One region of the Streptomyces sp. NPDC051740 genome, then DNA from elsewhere that is predicted to be linked to it. Evidence: riboswitches for the same ligand, from Rfam matches in the RefSeq annotation. Region 1 holds a riboswitch; each other region holds the start of a gene.

Region 1 (4,341 bases):
CTGCTGTTCTCCTTCGCCTGGGGTGCCTGCGCGGCGGCGCTGATGGCGATCGTCGCGAACAGTTTCGCCACCCGGTGGATAGCGACGGCGACCGCCGACCCGACCGGCGCCGACACCCTCGGCTCGACCGTCATAGCGCCGGTGGTGGAGGAGTCCGCGAAGGCCGCTGCCGTCCTGCTGGTGTTCCTGTTCCGCAGACGCGACTTCACCGGGATCCTCGACGGCGTGGTGATAGCCGGGGTCACCGCCACCGGCTTCGCGTTCACCGAGAACATCCTCTACCTCGGCACCGCCTTCGGCACCGACCAGCTCACCGGCGACAGCGGCATCGCCTCGGTCACCGCGGCGACCTTCTTCGTCCGCGTCGTGATGTCGCCGTTCGCGCATCCCCTGTTCACCGTGCTCACCGGGATCGGCTTCGGCATCGCCGCGCTGTCCACGGACCGGCAGCGGGCCCGGCGCGTGCTGCCGCCGCTCGGCGGGCTGCTCCTCGCGATGGGCGTGCACGCGCTGTGGAACGGCTCCTCGGCGCTCGGCCAGTACGGCTTCCTCGCGGTGTACGCGGCGTTCATGGTGCCGGCGTTCGGGCTGCTGACCTGGCTGGCGGTGTGGACGCGGCAGCGGGAGCTGCGGACCGTACGGGCGGAGCTGCCCGCGTACGTGGCCGCCGGGTGGATCGACGCGGCGGGGCCGTTCGCACTGGGCTCGATGCGGGCTCGGCGCCTCGCCCGGCGGTACGCGCGCCGCCACGGCGGGAGGGCGGCGGCACGGTCGGTCGCCGCGTACGAGGCGTACGCGACGTCGCTGGCGTTCCTGCGGCACCGGGGGCGGCTCGGGCGGGCGGGGACGGACTTCATCACGCGGGAACGCGAGCTGCTGCTGGAGCTGTGGCACCGGCGGTCAGCGGCCCGGCCCGCCCTGGAGCACGCGGCCCGCGCGACCGCGCCCCGGGTTCCGGTCGCCACGGCACCGTGGGCGGGGTACGGCTGGTACGGCGCGTACGGCGGCTACGGGCATCCACCGCACGGACAGCCGCCGTACGGGTACCCGTACACCACGCACGACCCGAACGCCCGCCGGTCCTGACGGCCCCGCACCGCCCCCGAGAACACCTGACCGGCAGCCCTGACATCGGGGGGTCGTCGTCGGGACTGCCGGGGTTCGGAAGCGGCGGGGCTCAGGGGGTGAGGCCCTTGCTCTGCAGCCACGCCATCGGGTCGATGCCCGAGCCGGAGCCGCCGGAGTGGACCTCCAGGTGGAGGTGGGCGCCGGTGGAGTTGCCGGTGGAGCCGACGCGGCCGATCACATCGCCGGTGTTGACCTTCTGGCCGACGCTGACGCTGATGGAGGACTGGTGAGCGTACCAGATCTCGGTGCCGTCGTCGAGAGTGAGCACGGTCTTGTAGCCGTAGGAGCCGTCCCAGCCGGCGGAGGTGATCGTGCCGGTGTGGACCGCCTTGATCAGCGTGCCCGTGGGGGCGGCGAAGTCGAGGCCGGTGTGGTAGCCGGAGGACCAGTAGGCGCCGGCCTGGCCGAAGGTCGAGGAGAGGGTGTACGAGGAGGTCGGCAGCGCGTACTGCTTGGCCAGCTCGGCGAGGCGCTCGGCCTCGGCCTTCTTCGCGGCCTCCTCCTCCGCCTTCTTCTTGGCGGCCTCGGCCTTGGCCTCGGCCTCCTTCTCCGCCTTGGCCGCGGCCTCGGCGGCCTGCTTCTCGGCGGCGGCGACGGCCTCGGCGGCGGCCTTGGTCTCGGCCTGGCTCTGCTGCTGCTCGACCTGGGCCATGATCCGGGTGCGCAGCGCCTCACCGGCGCCGGCGGTGCCCTGCTCGGTGTCGGCGGCGGTCATGGCGAGGGTGCTGAGGGGGGTGGACGATCCCTCGGGGGTTTCCTCGTCGGAGATGAGGGAACCCACGTTGGGGAGGTCGGGCATGGAGATCGAGACCGGCGGCTTGCCGGTCTGGGCGCTGGCCATGCCGCCGGCGCCGACGGCCGCTATGACGCCGACGCCCAGGACGGTGGAGCTGCGGGCGAGTCCTCCGCCGCGCTGCTTGGAGACGCGATGCCGGCCGCGTACGGGACGAAGGGACTCCGCGGTGGGGTTCCACTCCTCGAAGGGGCCCTCGTCGGTGTGGCCGGCGCCGTAGGCGACGGTGTCGCTCGGCTTGAACGGGGCTTCGGGGGCAGGCGGGTTGGACGCCACGTGGGCGCGCTCCTTTCCTTCCGTCTTCGCCTACCGGGTTAGCTGACGGGTTCGGAGCGGGAAGGTCTCCTACGCGCGTATACGAGCCGTGTCGCCACGGCGGTATCCACGCGATTCACCCCATGGTGGTGGTTCCCCGGTTCCCTTGCGGGATTCGGCGCGTGCGCACGGAGCCGCCTTCTGTGACGGCTGGGACGACCGCGCTGCGTTATCGAACGTTAATAGACGCGAGGGTCGTATTCCAAGCCGTTCCTCTTGATCGTTAACGATCCCCGGGGGGACTTAAGCGCCATGAGCGGCCAAAAACGGGCGAGTTGACCGCACCTCAGGCCGTCTTGGGTGACGGGCGGTTTCTGACCGTGCGTCAGTTGTTATGCGCTGCGGGGTGGGTTGCTCACAACGAGTGAGAACGGGGAGCGGGCGGGAGCGGGCCGCGACGGGCGGGAAACGGAAAACACCGAGGGCCGGAATCCTTTGGATTCCGGCCCTCGGCCTTCAGTAGCGGGGACAGGATTTGAACCTGCGACCTCTGGGTTATGAGCCCAGCGAGCTACCGAGCTGCTCCACCCCGCGTCGTTGAAACCAGTGTACGCCATCCGCGGGACACGGCGCACACCCGTTACCGGCGGCCCGGTCTCAGCGGCCGAGCAGATGGCCGTTGGGTGCCTTGGCACGGTCCGCGTGCTCCGGCAGGACGACGACGGTGGCGCCCCCGGCCGCCAGCACGCCGCTGCCGTCGGCGTCCGCCACGAACGTGTCCGGCTCGCGCCAGGCCGTGACCACCCTCCGCACTCCCGCGTCCAGGACCAGCCGGGCACAGGGCGCAGGGCGGGACGCGCGGCGGGCGCAGGGCTCCAGGCTGGAGTACACGGTGGCGGTGACGAGCCGGGGGTCCGTGGGGTCGGTCTTGGCGAGCGCGGCCTCCTCCGCGTGCACCACCGGGTCGGCGCCCTCCCGGGAGTGACCGCGCGCCAGCTCCGTACCGTCGGCGGCCACCACGACCGCGCCCACGCTGAACGCCGTCTCCGAGGGCGGGCACTCGGCGGCCAGCTCACAGGCGAGGGCCAGCCAGTGGTGGTCGGCGGCGGAGGGCAGCGGGCCGGTGCCGGGGGCGGTGGGCTCGTAGCGCGTCAGGACGACGTCGCCGACCTGGCGGGTCTCGACCATCCGCAGCCGGCCGCCCTGGTAGGAGCCGGGACCGAAGAGGCGCGGGGCCTCGGGGTCGCCGACGAACAGCGGGGCGAGGACCAACTGGAGCTCGTCGGCCAGCCCCTCGGTGAGGAGCTGCGTGTGGACCGTGCCGCCGCCCTCGACCATGAGCCGCCGCACCCCGCGCTCGGCGTGCAGGTGCTCCAGCAGCCGCCGCCAGTCGAGCTCGGCGCCGAGCGGGACGACGTCGGCGGCGAGACCGAGGGCGTGGGCGCGCTCGGCGCCCTCGTCGGTCGTGTAGAGGACCTTCTCGCCGCCGGTGTGCCAGAACCGGGCCGCCGGGTCCAGCTCGCCGGAGCCGCTGACGGTGACCTTGAGCGGGTACTCGGCCCGGCCGTCGGCGAGGCGGGCGGCGCGCCGCTCGGGCGAGTTGACCAGCAGCCGGGGGTTGTCGGCGCGGATCGTGCCGGCGCCGACCAGGATGGCGTCCACGGACGCCCGTACCTCGTCGACCCGGTCGAAGTCGGCCGGGCCGGACAGCAGCAGCCGCTCGGGGCCGGTGTCGTCCAGGTAGCCGTCGAGGGAGACGGCGGCGGACAGCAGGACGTACGGGTGCGGCATCGGCGTACTCCGGGTGGGGCAGGTGTGGGGGTCCAGTCTGCCGGTCAGGGCTCGATCAGCCCCACGCGGATGGCGTACCGGGTGAGTTCCAGGCGGTCCCTCAGGCCGAGTTTGGCCAGCAGGTTGGCGGGGTGCCGCTCCACGGTCTTGGGGCTGATGACGAGGAGACCGGCGATCTGCTGCGAGGTGTGGCCCTCGGCGACCAGTTTCAGGATCTCCTCCTCGCGGTCGGTGATCGCCTTGACCGGCAGGGGACGGCCCTCCCGCACCAGATCAAGGTAGTTTTGACATCCTCCCCCTCTTGATAAAGGGGGATTCCAACCCGGACGGGTTGGGGTTCACGGGTGCTCGAGCGGCTGGTGGCCGCTGTCACC
Region 2 (4,341 bases), on a different contig from region 1:
TTCACCGAACGCACGGCATCGGGGAACCGGACGACGGACCCCTACTCGAAGCTGCTCGAGGAGCGGATCGTCATCCTCGGGACAGAGGTCGACGAGACCTCCGCGAACGACGTGATGGCGCAGTTCATGTACCTGGAGCACCACTCCCCCGACCAGGACATCTCGCTCTACGTCAACTCCCCCGGCGGCTCCTTCCACGCCATGTCGGCGATCTACGACACGCTGCGCTACGTCTCCTGCGACGTGCAGACGATCTGTCTGGGCCAGGCGGAGGGTGCCGCCGCGCTGCTGCTGGCCGCCGGCACCCCGGGCAAGCGGCTGCTGCTGCCCGGTTCCCGTCTGGTGCTCCGCCAGCCCTCCCTCCCGGAGCCGGTCGAGGGACAGACCAGCGATCTGGCGATCCGGGCCGAGGAGTTGACCCGTATCCGGTCGCGGATGGAGGAGATCCTGGTCCGGCACACGGGCCGCACCGCGGAGCAGGTCCGGGCGGACATCGAGCGGGACAAGGTCCTCGACGCGCAGGCGGCGGTGGAGTACGGCCTGGCGGACCGGATCGTGCCCGGCCGCAGGAGCCTGTCCCCCGCCTCCGGCGCGAGGTGAGCCGCGGATGCTGCCACCGGAGCTGCCGCCGCTGCCCGCGCTGACCCGCGCGGAGGCCGAGTTGATCGACCGTTACCTCGAGGCCGTCGACCTGCTCGGCCGGGTCAACCCGGCCCTGGGCGGTGACACCTACCGCGGACTGCGCGCGGCTCAGGCGCTGGTCGGCAAAGCCGTCGCGCTGCGCGACGCACTGACCCTGATGCACCGGCGCGGCGAGAGCGAACTGCACTCCGGCACGCTGGCCCGGGCCCTGCGCGTGCTGGACGGCGAACGGCGCACGGCCAGGGTCACACTGCCGCCGGCCCCCGGCAGTTGACCCCCGCGGACCCCGGCCGGCGGTACGCTCCGGCCGGGGTTGAAACGGACCAAACGGCGTACCCCCGTCCGGCGTAGACGAACCTGCTGTTTTCGGGCGCCCGAAGTTGCGCAGCGCGCGTACCGCACGGACGGAACGGTGCTCTCCACCCCTGGTCCGCGACTCCCCCGGCCCTCGGCGAGGACCCGAACACGGAGGCGTCCACCCGAACGGGTGATTGGTGAGTAACAACACAAACCCCACGTTCCGTTGGGATTTCGATCGCGCCATGAGCCAAGATCCCTGACTGACGACAAGACCCCGCCGCCGCGGCGGGGCGATCCGGGCGGACGCCGAGTCCTGCCGCCGCCCGGATGACCGGTCGACAGGAGTGGATCGGCAGGAGTGGAGGACCCAGGCACGACGGGCCGCCGGGACGTCAGTTCCGAGCAGTCCTTGGGGTGAAGCCGCACATGTGCGGCCGGGCCACTTCGCCAGCCCGAATCCGACAGGTCATCCTTCACAGGCGGCTGACGAAGGGTTGCGCATGACTGCGCTCAATCGTGTCCCGTCTCTCATCGCCCGGGCCGGCACGGCCTCGGCCCTCACCCTGGCCGCCGTGGGCGGCTCGATCGTGGTCCCCGGCGCCGCCTCGGAGGCGGCCGCCGCGGGCCTGGCCACCAAGGCGCTGAACATCGCCGCCTCCAAGAAGGGCTCGCCCTACAAGTGGGGCGCCACGGGACCGTACAGGTTCGACTGCTCGGGTCTGACGCTGTACTCGTTCAAGAAGGCGGGCAAGAAGCTGCCGCGCACCGCCGCCCAGCAGTACAACAAGACGCGCCACATCTCCGCCGGGAACCGCAGGGCGGGAGACCTGGTGTTCTTCCATTCGGGCGGCTACGTCTACCACGTCGGCATCTACGCGGGTAAGGGCAAGATCTGGCACGCCCCGAAGACCGGGGACGTGGTGCGCCTGCAGAAGATCTGGACCCGCAGCGTCTCGTACGGCCGGGTGAGGTGACCGCGGCGGGCGGCGGTGCCCCGGGGCACCGCCGCCCGGTTACTGCTCCTGCTGTCCCGCCGCCGTGACCGCCTCGGCGGCCCGGACGGCCCACGGGAGTTCGACCGAAACGGTCTTGCCACCCTCGCGCGTGGGGCGGATTCTGAGCCTGCCGCCACACTCCGCGGTCAGCCAGCGGATGATGACCAGCCCGCGGCCGTTGTCCTGCTGGACCGCCGCGGGCAGCCGCTTGGGGAACCGCGGGTGGCTGTCCGTGACACCGATGTGCACCCGCTCGTCACGGACCAGGACGACGTCCACGGTGAACGTGGGCGACTGCCCGAACGTGTGCTGCACCGCGTTGGTGGCGAGTTCGGAGACGATCAGCCGGACGGTGTCGCACAGTTCCGCGTCCGCCGGCATGCCCCATTCCTCCAGCGCGCCCACCACATGGGCACGGGCGGCCGAGACCGAGGCGGGATCGCTCGGCAGAGTGACGGATGCTTCCAGATGGTCTGCCATGGCGACGTCGCCCCTTTCCCACGGGACCGCAGTCCGACACGGAGCGGATGGTTCGAGTACGGTCCCGCACTGGTGCTTCGTCGCCAGACTGCCATCCCCGCACGGCGCAGGACGGCGATCCACCAAGATGTGCATATATCTGTCGCTCAAAACGGTGAACTCTGCGACGGGAGACCGTATCCGGGCGACCCGGAAGGAGTAAGGAGAAGTCCATGCAGCACGGTCCCGCGGTGCGCCGCCGGAAACTGGGCGCCGAACTGCGCGCGCTGCGCACCTCGGCGGGACTCACCAGCGGTGAGGCGGCCCGCCTCGCGGGCTGGCACCAGTCGAAGGTGAGCCGGATCGAGACGGGTACGAGCGGGGTGAAACCGGCCGACGTGCGGTTACTGCTCGACGTCTACGGCGTGGCCGACCCGCAGCTGCGGGAGCTGCTGCTGGTGCTGTCGGGCTCCGGTGACGGCGACGGACGGCACCACTGGTGGCACGCCTACCGGGGCGTACTGCCGCCGACCTACCGGGACTTCATCAGCCTGGAGTCGCAGGCGAGCGCGATGCGCACCCTGGAGACCACGGTGATCCCGGGGCTGCTGCAGACACCGGAGTACGCGCGCGCCGTGACGGAGGCGGCCCTGGAGGACGCGCCGGAGGAGCGGCTGGACACGCTGGTGGAGGTGCGGCTGGCCCGGCAGGACGTGCTGCGGGCGACGCCGCCGCTGGAGCTCAGCGCGGTCCTGGACGAGGCGGTGCTGCGCCGGGAGGTCGGCGGTCCCGGTGTGATGACCCGCCAGCTCAACCGGCTGGTCGAGGCGGCCCGGCTGCCCCAGGTGCGGTTGCAGGTCCTGCCGTTCAGCGCCGGCGCGCACATCGGCATGACCGGTCCTTTCGTAATCTTTTCATTTTCGCGCACTTCTGATCTGGACGTGGTGGTTCTCGACCACTTGACGAGTAGCCTCCACCTGGAGCGGAAAGAAGACCTCCGGGTGTACTCGGAGGCCTTCGACGCCCTCTCGATCCACGCCCTTTCACCCGAGGACTCGTTGGATTTCATCGCCGGCACAGCCGCCGGCGTGTAAGGAGGCACGATGCCCGTACCGCCTCGGACCATCCCTTCCGACCTCGCACTGCGCGATGTGAGGTGGCTGCGCAGCAGCTACAGCACGGGGGCGAACAACTGCGTGGAGACGGCCCGGCCGGCCGCCGGCCCCCTGGCCGGACTGCTCGCCGTGCGCGACTCCAAGGCCCCGGACGGGCCCGTGCTGCTCTTCTCCCCCGTCAGCTGGACGGAGTTCGTGACCGCGGTCGGCTGACGACCCGGCCGGTCGGTCCGTCGTCGGGCGACGCACGGCCGTGTCCCGCCGACTCATGGCCGCGTCTCGCCGATCACCCGTACAGCGCGTTCGATCTCCGCCCCGGACAGGTCCGCGCGGGCGGTCAGTCTGAGCCGTGAGACACCGTCGGGCACGGAAGGAGGACGGAAGCAGCCCACGGACAGACCGGCCGCCCGGCAGTCGGCCGCCCATCGCACGGCCTGCTCCGGGGAAGGGGCGCGCACGGAGACGACCGCGGCGTCCGGACGCACCGCTTCCAGACCCGCGGCCGTCAGCCGGGAGTGCAGTTCCCGCGCCACCTCGCCCGCCCGTGCCGCGCGCCCCGGCTCACGGCGCAGCAGCCGCAGGGCCGCCAGGGCCGCCCCCGCCGCGGCGGGGGCGAGTCCCGTGTCGAAGATGAACGTCCGGGCCGCGTTGACCAGGTGTTCGATCACCCGGGCCGGGCCGAGCACCGCTCCGCCCTGACTGCCGAGCGACTTGGACAGCGTCACCGTCACGACGACGTCGTCGGCGCCCGCCAGTCCCGCCGTGTGCGGGGCCCCGCGTCCGCCGTCGCCGAGCACACCGAGACCGTGCGCGTCGTCGAGCACCAGACC
Region 3 (4,341 bases), on a different contig from region 1:
CGGGCCGGGTCTCGGCGCGGCCTCGTCACCGTCCAGGTCGATCTCGGCGACCTGCACCGCGCCGATGGCCAGGAACCGCCGTATCTCCTCCTGCGTACGCGCTCTTCGGGACACCCGTCCTCCCCTCCTCACGACCGGCGCAGCCGTGCCGCGCCCTTCAGGGTCCGCGCCGCCAGCGCCGCCAGGCGCGGACGGGCGCGGACGAAGCCGTGCGCGCGGCGCGCGGGCTCGCGGCTCAGCCGGTGCAGCGCGGCGCCCACGCCCGGACGGGTCACCGCCCCCTCGTAGACGGCGAGTTCGCCGGTCTTCAGCGAGTCCTTGTACTCGGCCGGACCGCGCCCCATGTCGAGCAGGCCGATGCCCTCGGCCGCCGCCGTCTCGGCCATCCGCAGATGCAGCACCAGACCCGGCGAGTACTTCGCGAACTCCGGGTCGTACGCCGGGAACCAGCAGGCCAGGACGGACGCCGAGCGCAGCCCGAAGTGCGCGGCGACGGGGCGGTCCCCGGCGTACAGGACCGACAGCGTGCCCGTGCACTGGGCGGCGCGGGTCTCGGCGAGCCGGCCCACGAGCCGGGCGATCCACTCCTGTGCGAACCGGTCGCGCCGCCCGGTCCTGCGGTACTGCGCCGACTTCCACCCCACCAGCGCGCGCAGCGCGGCCGGGTCGCGCTCGTCGAAGACGAACCGCACGGTCCCGGCCTGGCGGCCCAGCCTGCGCTCCTTGGCCAGCGTGGTCTTCAGGAACTTCGGCGACTGGGCGCGCAGCACCGACTCGTACGTCTCGTAGCCCTTCTCCACGTCGATGACGTAGGTGGCGTGCTCCTCGGCCGCGTACGGCACGAACAGCCGCTGGTCCGCCTCCAGGTTGTCGAAGGCGAAGCTCGACACCGAGCAGCCCCGCAGCAGTTCGTCCGTCTCCAGGGCGACACCGGGGCCCAGGACCGCGCCCTGGCAGTCCGACACCCCGAGCCCGATCGCCCGGCCCTGCCCCAGCACACCCCGCTCGTACGGCAGGAAACCCACCGGCTGAGCGCCCTCGTACAGCACGGCGACCCGGGCCCGCGGACGCACCCGGGCCACGGCGACGCTGAACTCCGGTTCCATGAACGGGTTGCGCGGTGCGTCCGTCGCGGCGCGCAGTTCCCGCCAGCGCTCCCGCTCCCCCTCGCCGAGCTCCCCGGGCCTCAGCACACGCATGCGTCCACTGCTCACCTGACCCCCCGATCAAGTCCCCCCCTGGACCCTTGGAAGGTACCGCCCCGGACCGGGCGGACGGTAGATAGCGGACCATGTTCTTGCCAAACGGGGAAAGAGACCTGAACCGGTCCTTACCCGGCGTCGAGAGAAGTCGAGAGAAGGGAACCGCACTCAAAGCGAGCGCAAACGGGCACGGTGAATCGGACCGTCGGCTTGTCCGTATTCTCTGATCATGGCCGCACCCACCGCGTACTCACTCATCGCCACCGACCTGGACGGGACGCTGCTGCGCGGCGACGACACCCTCTCCGACCGGTCCCTCGCCGCGCTCGCGCGGGCGGAGCGGGCCGGCGCCCGGCACCTCGTGGTGACGGGGCGCCCGGCCCCCAGAGTGCGGCCGCTCCTGGACGACCTGGGCTGCACGGGGCTCGCGGTGTGCGGACAGGGCGCGCAGGTGTACGACGCCGGCGCGCACCGGCTGCTGTGGTCCGTCACGCTGGACCGGGAACTGGCGGAGACCGCGCTCGGCAAGATCGAGGCCGAGGTGGGGGAGGTGTACGCCGCGGTCGACCAGGACGGGGCCGACGGGCTGACGCTGATCGAGCCCGGCTATCTGATGCCGCACCCGACCCTGCCCGCGGTGCGGGTCGAGCGGCGGGCCGAGCTGTGGGACCGGCCGATCAGCAAGGTGCTGCTGCGCCATCCGGACCTGTCCGACGACGCGTTGGCGGCGGCGGCCCGGTCGGTGGTCGGGTCACTGGCCACGGTCACCATGTCGGGGCCGGGCACCGTGGAGCTCCAGCCGTGCGGGGTGACCAAGGCGACCGGGCTGGCGCTGGCCGCCGAGCACCTGGGGGTGAGCCCGGCGCGGACGATCGCCTTCGGCGACATGCCGAACGACGTCCCCATGTTCGCCTGGGCGGCCCACGGCGTCGCCATGGCCAACGCGCATCCCGAACTGAAGGCGGTGGCGGACGAGGTCACCACGTCGAACGAGGACGACGGCGTGGCCGTCGTCCTCGAGCGACTGTTCGGCGGGGCGATGACGCTCGCCCGTCAGCGGGTGGCTCAGTACGCGCCGAAGACGTTGTCGATGGAGCCGTAGCGGTCGGCCGCGTAGTTGCAGGCCGCCGTGATGTTCGCGACCGGGTCGTACGGGTCGAAGGCGGTGCCGGGCACGTGGTAGGCCGCGAAGGTCGGGTCGATGACCTGCAGCAGGCCCTTCGACGGGGTGCCGGCGGCGGCGTTGGAGTCCCAGTTGTTGATGGCGTACGGGTTGCCGGAGGACTCGCGCATGATGTTGCGGTGGATGGCGTCGTAGCTGCCCGGGATGCCCTGCTGCGCCATGATGTCCAGCGACTCGCGGATCCAGCCGTCGAGGTTGTCCGGGTACGCCGTCACGGAGGCGGCGGTCGTCGGCGCCGTCGGCTCGGTGGTGGCCGCGGAGGCGCCGGTCGCGCCGAACAGCGGCAGGGCGACCACGGCGACGCCGGCGCCGGCGACGGCGAGGGAACGGGCGAGGCGGCGGTTGCCGAAGCGGTTGAGCTGACCGAAAGCAGGCATGTCTGGGTTCCTCTCCTACGCCTGCGAGGTGAGCTGTCGGGTTCGGGCGGGAGAGTGCCCGGCCGTGCCCCTGCGGGCATGGCTTCACCCCTAGCCGTCCCGGTGCGAAGTCCGGTGCGGCGGCTTACCTGGGTCCCCCACTCCTGCCGTCTCGAGTTCGTCGTCGGGTGTGATGCGGGCGGCGGCAGGATTAGGCGTCCACCCGGCAGGCCCGGAACGTATGCGAGAGCACATGTCGGGAACAAGCGCGGGCATCACAGAAGGTGCCGTTTGATCTTGTGATGGGGGTTTTGGGACGCTTGATCCTTTGCTGCTGCCAAGGGTCAACTCGGCGCCGGGGAAAGGCGAAAGGCGAGTGGCGACGGGCGATGGGGGCGCCGGGTCGCGCGTGACCCACTTCACTGGGGATTACCTGTGAGCGCATTTTTCGCCAAGGTGAATTAGCTCTTCATTTGCGGCAAATCGGACGCCGGGGCGGGCAGGATGGTTCGCGTGGCGAGGCGGGGCCCGGCAGGCGGGTCCGGAGCCGGGTCGAGGAGTGGATTGCTACGTCCGGGAAAGCCGAAGAATGTCCGTTGTTATCAACCGATCAAAAGCACTCCGTTCCTGATCCCGTACCGCCCTGCCCGTAACGCCGGGCGCTGGCGGTGATCGAAACATGACCGGATACGCTGACTTGAGTGATGGCAGCGACCTATCGACATTCCGTGTAACCGCCAGTGGACACCAGCAGACAGGAGACCCCTCGTGACCGTCGTCGGGCCGTTCGGGCTGAGCGTGCGGGACCAGGCTCTGGAAGCCGATGTCCAGGCCGGAATGACGGCTGTCGAGGAAGGGCTGCTCGAGGCCACCAAGAGTGAGGTCCCCTTCATCACGGGAGCCGCCCAGCACCTGGTGCGGGCCGGCGGCAAGCGGTTCCGTCCGCTGCTCGTGATGCTCGCCGCCCAGTTCGGCGACCCCTACGCGCCCGGCGTCGTGCCCTCGGCCGTGGTCGTGGAGCTCACCCATCTGGCCACGCTGTACCACGACGACGTGATGGACGAGGCCGAGGTGCGGCGCGGCGTCGACAGCGCGAACGCCCGCTGGGGCAACTCCGTCGCGGTCCTCACCGGCGACTTCCTCTTCGCGCGGGCCTCGCACATCCTGGCCGACCTCGGTCCCGAGGCCGTGCGGGTGCAGGCCGAGGCGTTCGAGCGGCTGGTCACCGGGCAGATCCTGGAGACCGCGGGACCGCAGGACGGCCGCGACCCGGTCGACCACTACCTGGACGTGCTCGGCGGCAAGACCGGCTCGCTGGTCGCCGTCGCCTGCCGGTTCGGCGCGATGATGTCCGGCGCCGACGAGACGGTCGTGGACGTGCTGACCCAGTACGGCGAGCGGCTCGGCGTCGCCTTCCAGCTCGCCGACGACGTCCTGGACATCGCCTCCGACTCCCACGAGTCCGGCAAGACCCCCGGTACCGACCTGCGCGAGGGCATCGCCACCCTGCCCGTGCTGCGGCTGCGCGAACGGGCGGCCCGGCTCGGGCTCGCCGACGACATCGCCCTGTGCGAGCTGCTCGACTCCGACCTCACCGACG
Region 4 (4,341 bases), on a different contig from region 1:
TGGGAGACGTACTGCCGCATGGGATAGGCGAGGGCGACGATCAGGGAGCAGACCACCAGGGCGAGCAGCGCGGCCCGGCCGGTCAGCCGGGAGCGGCGGGCCTGGCGCTTGGTCTGCGAGCGGTAGACCCGGGCCGCGGTCTGCTCACCGATCAGCCGGATCCTGGTCGCGGTGGAGAAACGGTCCCGGTCCTTGACCGCCATGTTCCCGCCTCTCGTTCACCGTCATACGCGCGTACGTCCCCGCACACGGTACGGGACCGGGTACGGGGACGTACGTACGACGCCGCCTCTTACGGGGCGGGTCAGCCCTTGCTGTGCCTACTGGTCCGCAGAGCGCTGTGCCTACTGGTCCGCAGAGCGCTGTGCCTACTGGTTCGCAGAGCGAAACCGCGGGAACGCGCTGCGGCCGGCGTACACCGCGGCGTCGTCGAGGATCTCCTCGATGCGCAGCAGCTGGTTGTACTTGGCGACGCGCTCGGAGCGGGCCGGGGCGCCGGTCTTGATCTGGCCGCAGTTGGTGGCGACGGCCAGGTCGGCGATGGTGACGTCCTCGGTCTCGCCGGAGCGGTGGGACATCATGCACTTGAAGCCGTTGCGCTGGGCCAGCTCGACGGCGTCCAGGGTCTCGGTCAGCGAGCCGATCTGGTTGACCTTGACCAGCAGGGCGTTGGCGGCGCCCTCCTCGATGCCGCGGGCGAGGCGCTCGGGGTTGGTGACGAACAGGTCGTCGCCGACGAGCTGGACCTTGTCACCGAGCTTGGCGGTGATGGTCTTCCAGCCCTCCCAGTCGTCCTCGAACAGCGGGTCCTCGATGGAGACCAGCGGGTACGCCTCGACGAGCTCGGCGTAGTACTCGGTCATCTCGGCGGCGGAGCGCTCCTTGCCCTCGAAGGTGTAGGAGCCGTCCTTGTAGAACTCGGACGCGGCGACGTCGAGCGCGAGGGCGATCTGCTCGCCGGGGGTGTAGCCGGCCTCCTTGATCGCCTCGAGGATGAGGTCGAGGGCCTCGCGGTTGGAGCCGAGGTTCGGGGCGAAGCCGCCCTCGTCGCCGAGGCCGGTGGCCAGGCCCTTGCTCTTCAGGACCTTCTTCAGGGTGTGGTAGACCTCGGTGCCCCAGCGCAGGGCCTCGGAGAAGGACTCCGCGCCGATCGGGGCGATCATGAACTCCTGGATGTCCACGTTGGAGTCGGCGTGCGAGCCGCCGTTCAGGATGTTCATCATCGGCACCGGCAGCAGGTGCGCGTTGGGGCCGCCCAGGTAGCGGAAGAGCGGGAGGTCGGAGGCCTCGGAGGCGGCGTGGGCGACGGCGAGCGAGACGCCGAGGATGGCGTTGGCGCCGAGGGAGCCCTTGTTGTCGGTGGCGTCCAGGTCGAACATCGCCTGGTCGATCAGGCGCTGCTCGGTGGCGTCGTAGCCGACGAGTTCCGGGCCGATCTGCTCGATGACGGCCAGGACGGCCTTCTCGACACCCTTGCCCAGGTAACGGTTGGCATCGCCGTCACGGAGTTCGATGGCCTCGAAGGCGCCGGTGGAGGCGCCGGACGGGACGGCGGCACGACCCGTGCTGCCGTCGTCGAGGCCGACCTCGACCTCGACCGTGGGGTTGCCTCGGGAGTCCAGGATTTCCCGGGCTACGACGACGTCGATGGACGGCACGAGCATCTCCTTCTTGGATGTGACGCGGGTGGGCAGGACCCCGGAGGGTCTTGCGAGTCCGAGCCTAACCGGCTCCGGGCGATCGGCCATCCGGCCGCCCGTCCCGTGGACAGAACCGAGAGTAAATTGTTTCCGAATGGAACAAAGCCGTTTCCGGAAACCCGGCCGCAAAAACCCCGCCCCGGCGCGTACGGGGGAAGACGCGCCGGGGCGGGGAGCAGGGGGCAGCCGCTTACTTGAGGTGCAGCTGCTGGCCCGGGTAGATGAGGTCGGCGTCGTCGACGATGTCGTCGTTCAGCTCGAACAGCTCGGCCCAGCCGCCCTCGACGTCGTGCTCGGTGGCGATGGAGCTGAGGGTGTCGCCCTTGAGGACCTTGTACTCGCCGTCGCCCTTCTCGACCTTCTTGCCGGTCGGGGTGGTGACGGTCTTCTCCTCGGCCTTCCGCTCGACCTGCTTCTCGGTCTTCTGCTCGGCGGCCGGGCGCTCGGTGGAGCGGGAGGCCTTCTGCTCGGTCTCACGGGTCCCGGTGGAACCGGTGCTCTGCGAGGAGCCGGAGCCGTTCGAGGAGGAGCCGGTGTAGGCGGCGTTGGACAGGCCCGTGCCGCAGACCGGCCAGGCGCCCTTGCCCTGGCCCGCGAGGACCTTCTCGGCGATCTCGATCTGCTGCGCCTTGCTGGCCCGGTCGGCGGTGGAGGCGTACTGCGTGCCGCCGTACGCGGCCCAGGTGGAGGCGGAGAACTGCAGGCCGCCGTAGTAACCGTTGCCGGTGTTGATGGACCAGTTGCCGCCGGACTCGCACTGGGCGACGGTGTCCCACTCGGAGGCGGTGGCGGCGGAGGCGCTGCCGGACGCCATCAGCGGGGCGGCGACGGCGGCGGAGGCGACACCGGCGACGGCGATCGCGCGGGTGGCCTTGGACGGACGACGGTGCTTGCCCTTGCCGGAAAACAGCATGGTGGATCCCCTCACCGACGCCTGCGAGGTGAGCTGTCGGGTTCGGGCCGGTTGAGTTGCCCGGCCGCGCCCCTTGCGGGACGCGGCTTCACCCCAAGCCCTCTCCGGTGTCAACCACCGGAAGGGGCGCTTACCTTGGGTCCCCCGCTCCTGCCTACGGCGCATGACGCGACGACTGTTCCCGTGCTGCCACTGGCAGGATTCGGCGTGGCGGCAGCCGGGGCCCGCGGTGGCGAGCGGTCACGACCGTAGACACGCGATCCGCGGAATTTCAAAGACGATCAGGGCCTCTGAGACCTATCTCTCACAGTCTTTAAACCGGACATTCGTCGCGAATCATGACGCCAACTGCCGCCGCGTCCAGTCCCTTTCGGGCGTCACTTCTCGTCCGGTCCGACCCCGACCTCGAGCTCCTGACCCGGCAGGATGAGGTCCGGGTCGGCACCGACGACCTGCTCGTTCTCGGCGTAGAGCGACCGCCATCCGCCGCCCAGCTCAAGGGAGTCGGCGATGGACGAGAGGCTGTCGCCGGTGCGCACGGTGTACGAGCCGTCGGCGGCATCGCGCGAGGCGTCGGTGCCGCGCGAGGCATGCCGGCCGGACGATTCCGACGTACGGTCCTCCACCACACCCTCCTCGGCGGTGACGCCGCGGTGGCGGCCCGTGCCGGTGTCCTCGGTGTCGGTGACTTCGGAAGAACCGGTGGTCTGCCCCGACTTGTCCGACTCGTCACTCTTGGGGGTGGCCGAGGCGGAGGGGGAGGTGCCGGATCCGTCGCCGGAGCCGGTGTCCGAATCCGTGTCCGAGCCGCTCGCCTCGTCGGACTTGGCCGATTCACCGGCCGCACCCTCGCCGTCCTCCGGCCCTTCCGCGTCGGACGAGGCCGACGGGGAGGGCGAAGCGGACGAATCACCGGAGTCCGAAGAATCGGATGATGCGGAGGAGTTGGAGGAGTTGGAGGAGCCGGACGTGTCCGAGGTCGAGTCCCCCGCCACGCCCGTGTCGATGTCGGCCGACGTCGAGTCCTGGTTCAGGCCCGCCGTCAGTCCGCAGGTGCGCCACGCGCCGACCCCCTGGTCGGCGAGGATTCTCTCGGCCACGGCTATCTGCTGGCCGCGGCTGGCCTGGTCGGGGCTGGTCGCGTAGTCCAGTCCGCCGTAGCTCTCCCAGTCGTCCTGGGTCAACTGCAGGCCGCCGTAGTAGCCGTTGCCGGTGTTCTGGCTCCACGAGCCGCCGGACTCGCACTCGGCGACCCGGTCCCAGGTCGCGCCGTCGGCCGCGCTGGCGCTGCCGGCCCCGAGGAGCGGGATCGCGATGGCGGAGCCGGTCACCCCGGCCGCGACGAGGAGAGCCGGAGCCTGGCGGGGGCGGCGGTGCCGACCGTTCCCGGAGAGCATGCGGAGACCTTTCGCAAGACAGCAATGACCGGCGCGGCGAACGGAAACCGAACCGATGCACCGCACTTGATGGGTGAACGTATCCGCAGACGATCACTTGTCACAAGTTCATGCCGCGCAGATCACGTGAAGATCACAGAGTTGAGCGCGTGTCATGTTTGCGCCGGTCCGCTCGGGGGCACAGCGGACGGCGGCCCGGTCCGTCACTTCCGCGGAGGGGTGAACTCCACCGGGAGCGTACGCAGTCCGCGCATGATGAGCCCGCCCCGCCAGCGGAGTTCGGCCGGTTCCGCCGCGAGCCGCAGGTCCGGCAGGCGCGTCAGCAGGGTGG

What was found. A riboswitch is a leader RNA that binds a small molecule or an ion and turns the genes downstream of it on or off. The one in region 1 is predicted to bind cyclic di-AMP.
Region 2: another riboswitch for cyclic di-AMP. It lies ahead of ACIA6T_RS19775 (C40 family peptidase); the one in region 1 lies ahead of ACIA6T_RS12060 (M23 family metallopeptidase).
Region 3: another riboswitch for cyclic di-AMP. It lies ahead of ACIA6T_RS00620 (transglycosylase SLT domain-containing protein); the one in region 1 lies ahead of ACIA6T_RS12060 (M23 family metallopeptidase).
Region 4: another riboswitch for cyclic di-AMP. It lies ahead of ACIA6T_RS27990 (transglycosylase family protein); the one in region 1 lies ahead of ACIA6T_RS12060 (M23 family metallopeptidase).

Annotation. Positions count from the first base shown of each region.
Region 1 covers NZ_JBITCL010000005.1:448,222-452,562, reverse strand. Annotated here, with positions in the region: gene ACIA6T_RS12065 (PrsW family intramembrane metalloprotease) at 1-1,086, shown strand, start outside; gene ACIA6T_RS12060 (M23 family metallopeptidase) at 1,178-2,197, opposite strand; cyclic di-AMP (ydaO/yuaA leader) riboswitch at 2,210-2,367, opposite strand; tRNA gene ACIA6T_RS12055 (tRNA-Met) at 2,697-2,770, opposite strand; gene ACIA6T_RS12050 (dihydrofolate reductase family protein) at 2,834-3,967, opposite strand; partial or broken gene ACIA6T_RS12045 (LuxR C-terminal-related transcriptional regulator) at 4,012-4,254, opposite strand; gene ACIA6T_RS12040 (zinc ribbon domain-containing protein) at 4,176-4,341, opposite strand, start outside.
Region 2 covers NZ_JBITCL010000011.1:54,492-58,832, reverse strand. Annotated here, with positions in the region: gene ACIA6T_RS19785 (ATP-dependent Clp protease proteolytic subunit) at 1-600, shown strand, start outside; gene ACIA6T_RS19780 (hypothetical protein) at 608-916, shown strand; cyclic di-AMP (ydaO/yuaA leader) riboswitch at 1,237-1,439, shown strand; gene ACIA6T_RS19775 (C40 family peptidase) at 1,443-1,916, shown strand; gene ACIA6T_RS19770 (ATP-binding protein) at 1,956-2,417, opposite strand; gene ACIA6T_RS19765 (helix-turn-helix domain-containing protein) at 2,630-3,490, shown strand; gene ACIA6T_RS19760 (DUF397 domain-containing protein) at 3,500-3,724, shown strand; gene ACIA6T_RS19755 (8-amino-7-oxononanoate synthase) at 3,778-4,341, opposite strand, start outside.
Region 3 covers NZ_JBITCL010000001.1:129,172-133,512, forward strand. Annotated here, with positions in the region: gene ACIA6T_RS00605 (glycosyltransferase) at 1-114, opposite strand, end outside; gene ACIA6T_RS00610 (GNAT family N-acetyltransferase) at 129-1,199, opposite strand; gene ACIA6T_RS00615 (HAD family hydrolase) at 1,432-2,304, shown strand; gene ACIA6T_RS00620 (transglycosylase SLT domain-containing protein) at 2,268-2,762, opposite strand; cyclic di-AMP (ydaO/yuaA leader) riboswitch at 2,768-2,935, opposite strand; gene ACIA6T_RS00625 (polyprenyl synthetase family protein) at 3,510-4,341, shown strand, end outside.
Region 4 covers NZ_JBITCL010000020.1:94,275-98,615, reverse strand. Annotated here, with positions in the region: gene ACIA6T_RS28000 (septum formation initiator family protein) at 1-203, opposite strand, end outside; gene eno (phosphopyruvate hydratase) at 369-1,658, opposite strand; gene ACIA6T_RS27990 (transglycosylase family protein) at 1,891-2,613, opposite strand; cyclic di-AMP (ydaO/yuaA leader) riboswitch at 2,617-2,785, opposite strand; gene ACIA6T_RS27985 (transglycosylase family protein) at 2,991-4,010, opposite strand; gene ACIA6T_RS27980 (cytochrome P450) at 4,214-4,341, opposite strand, start outside.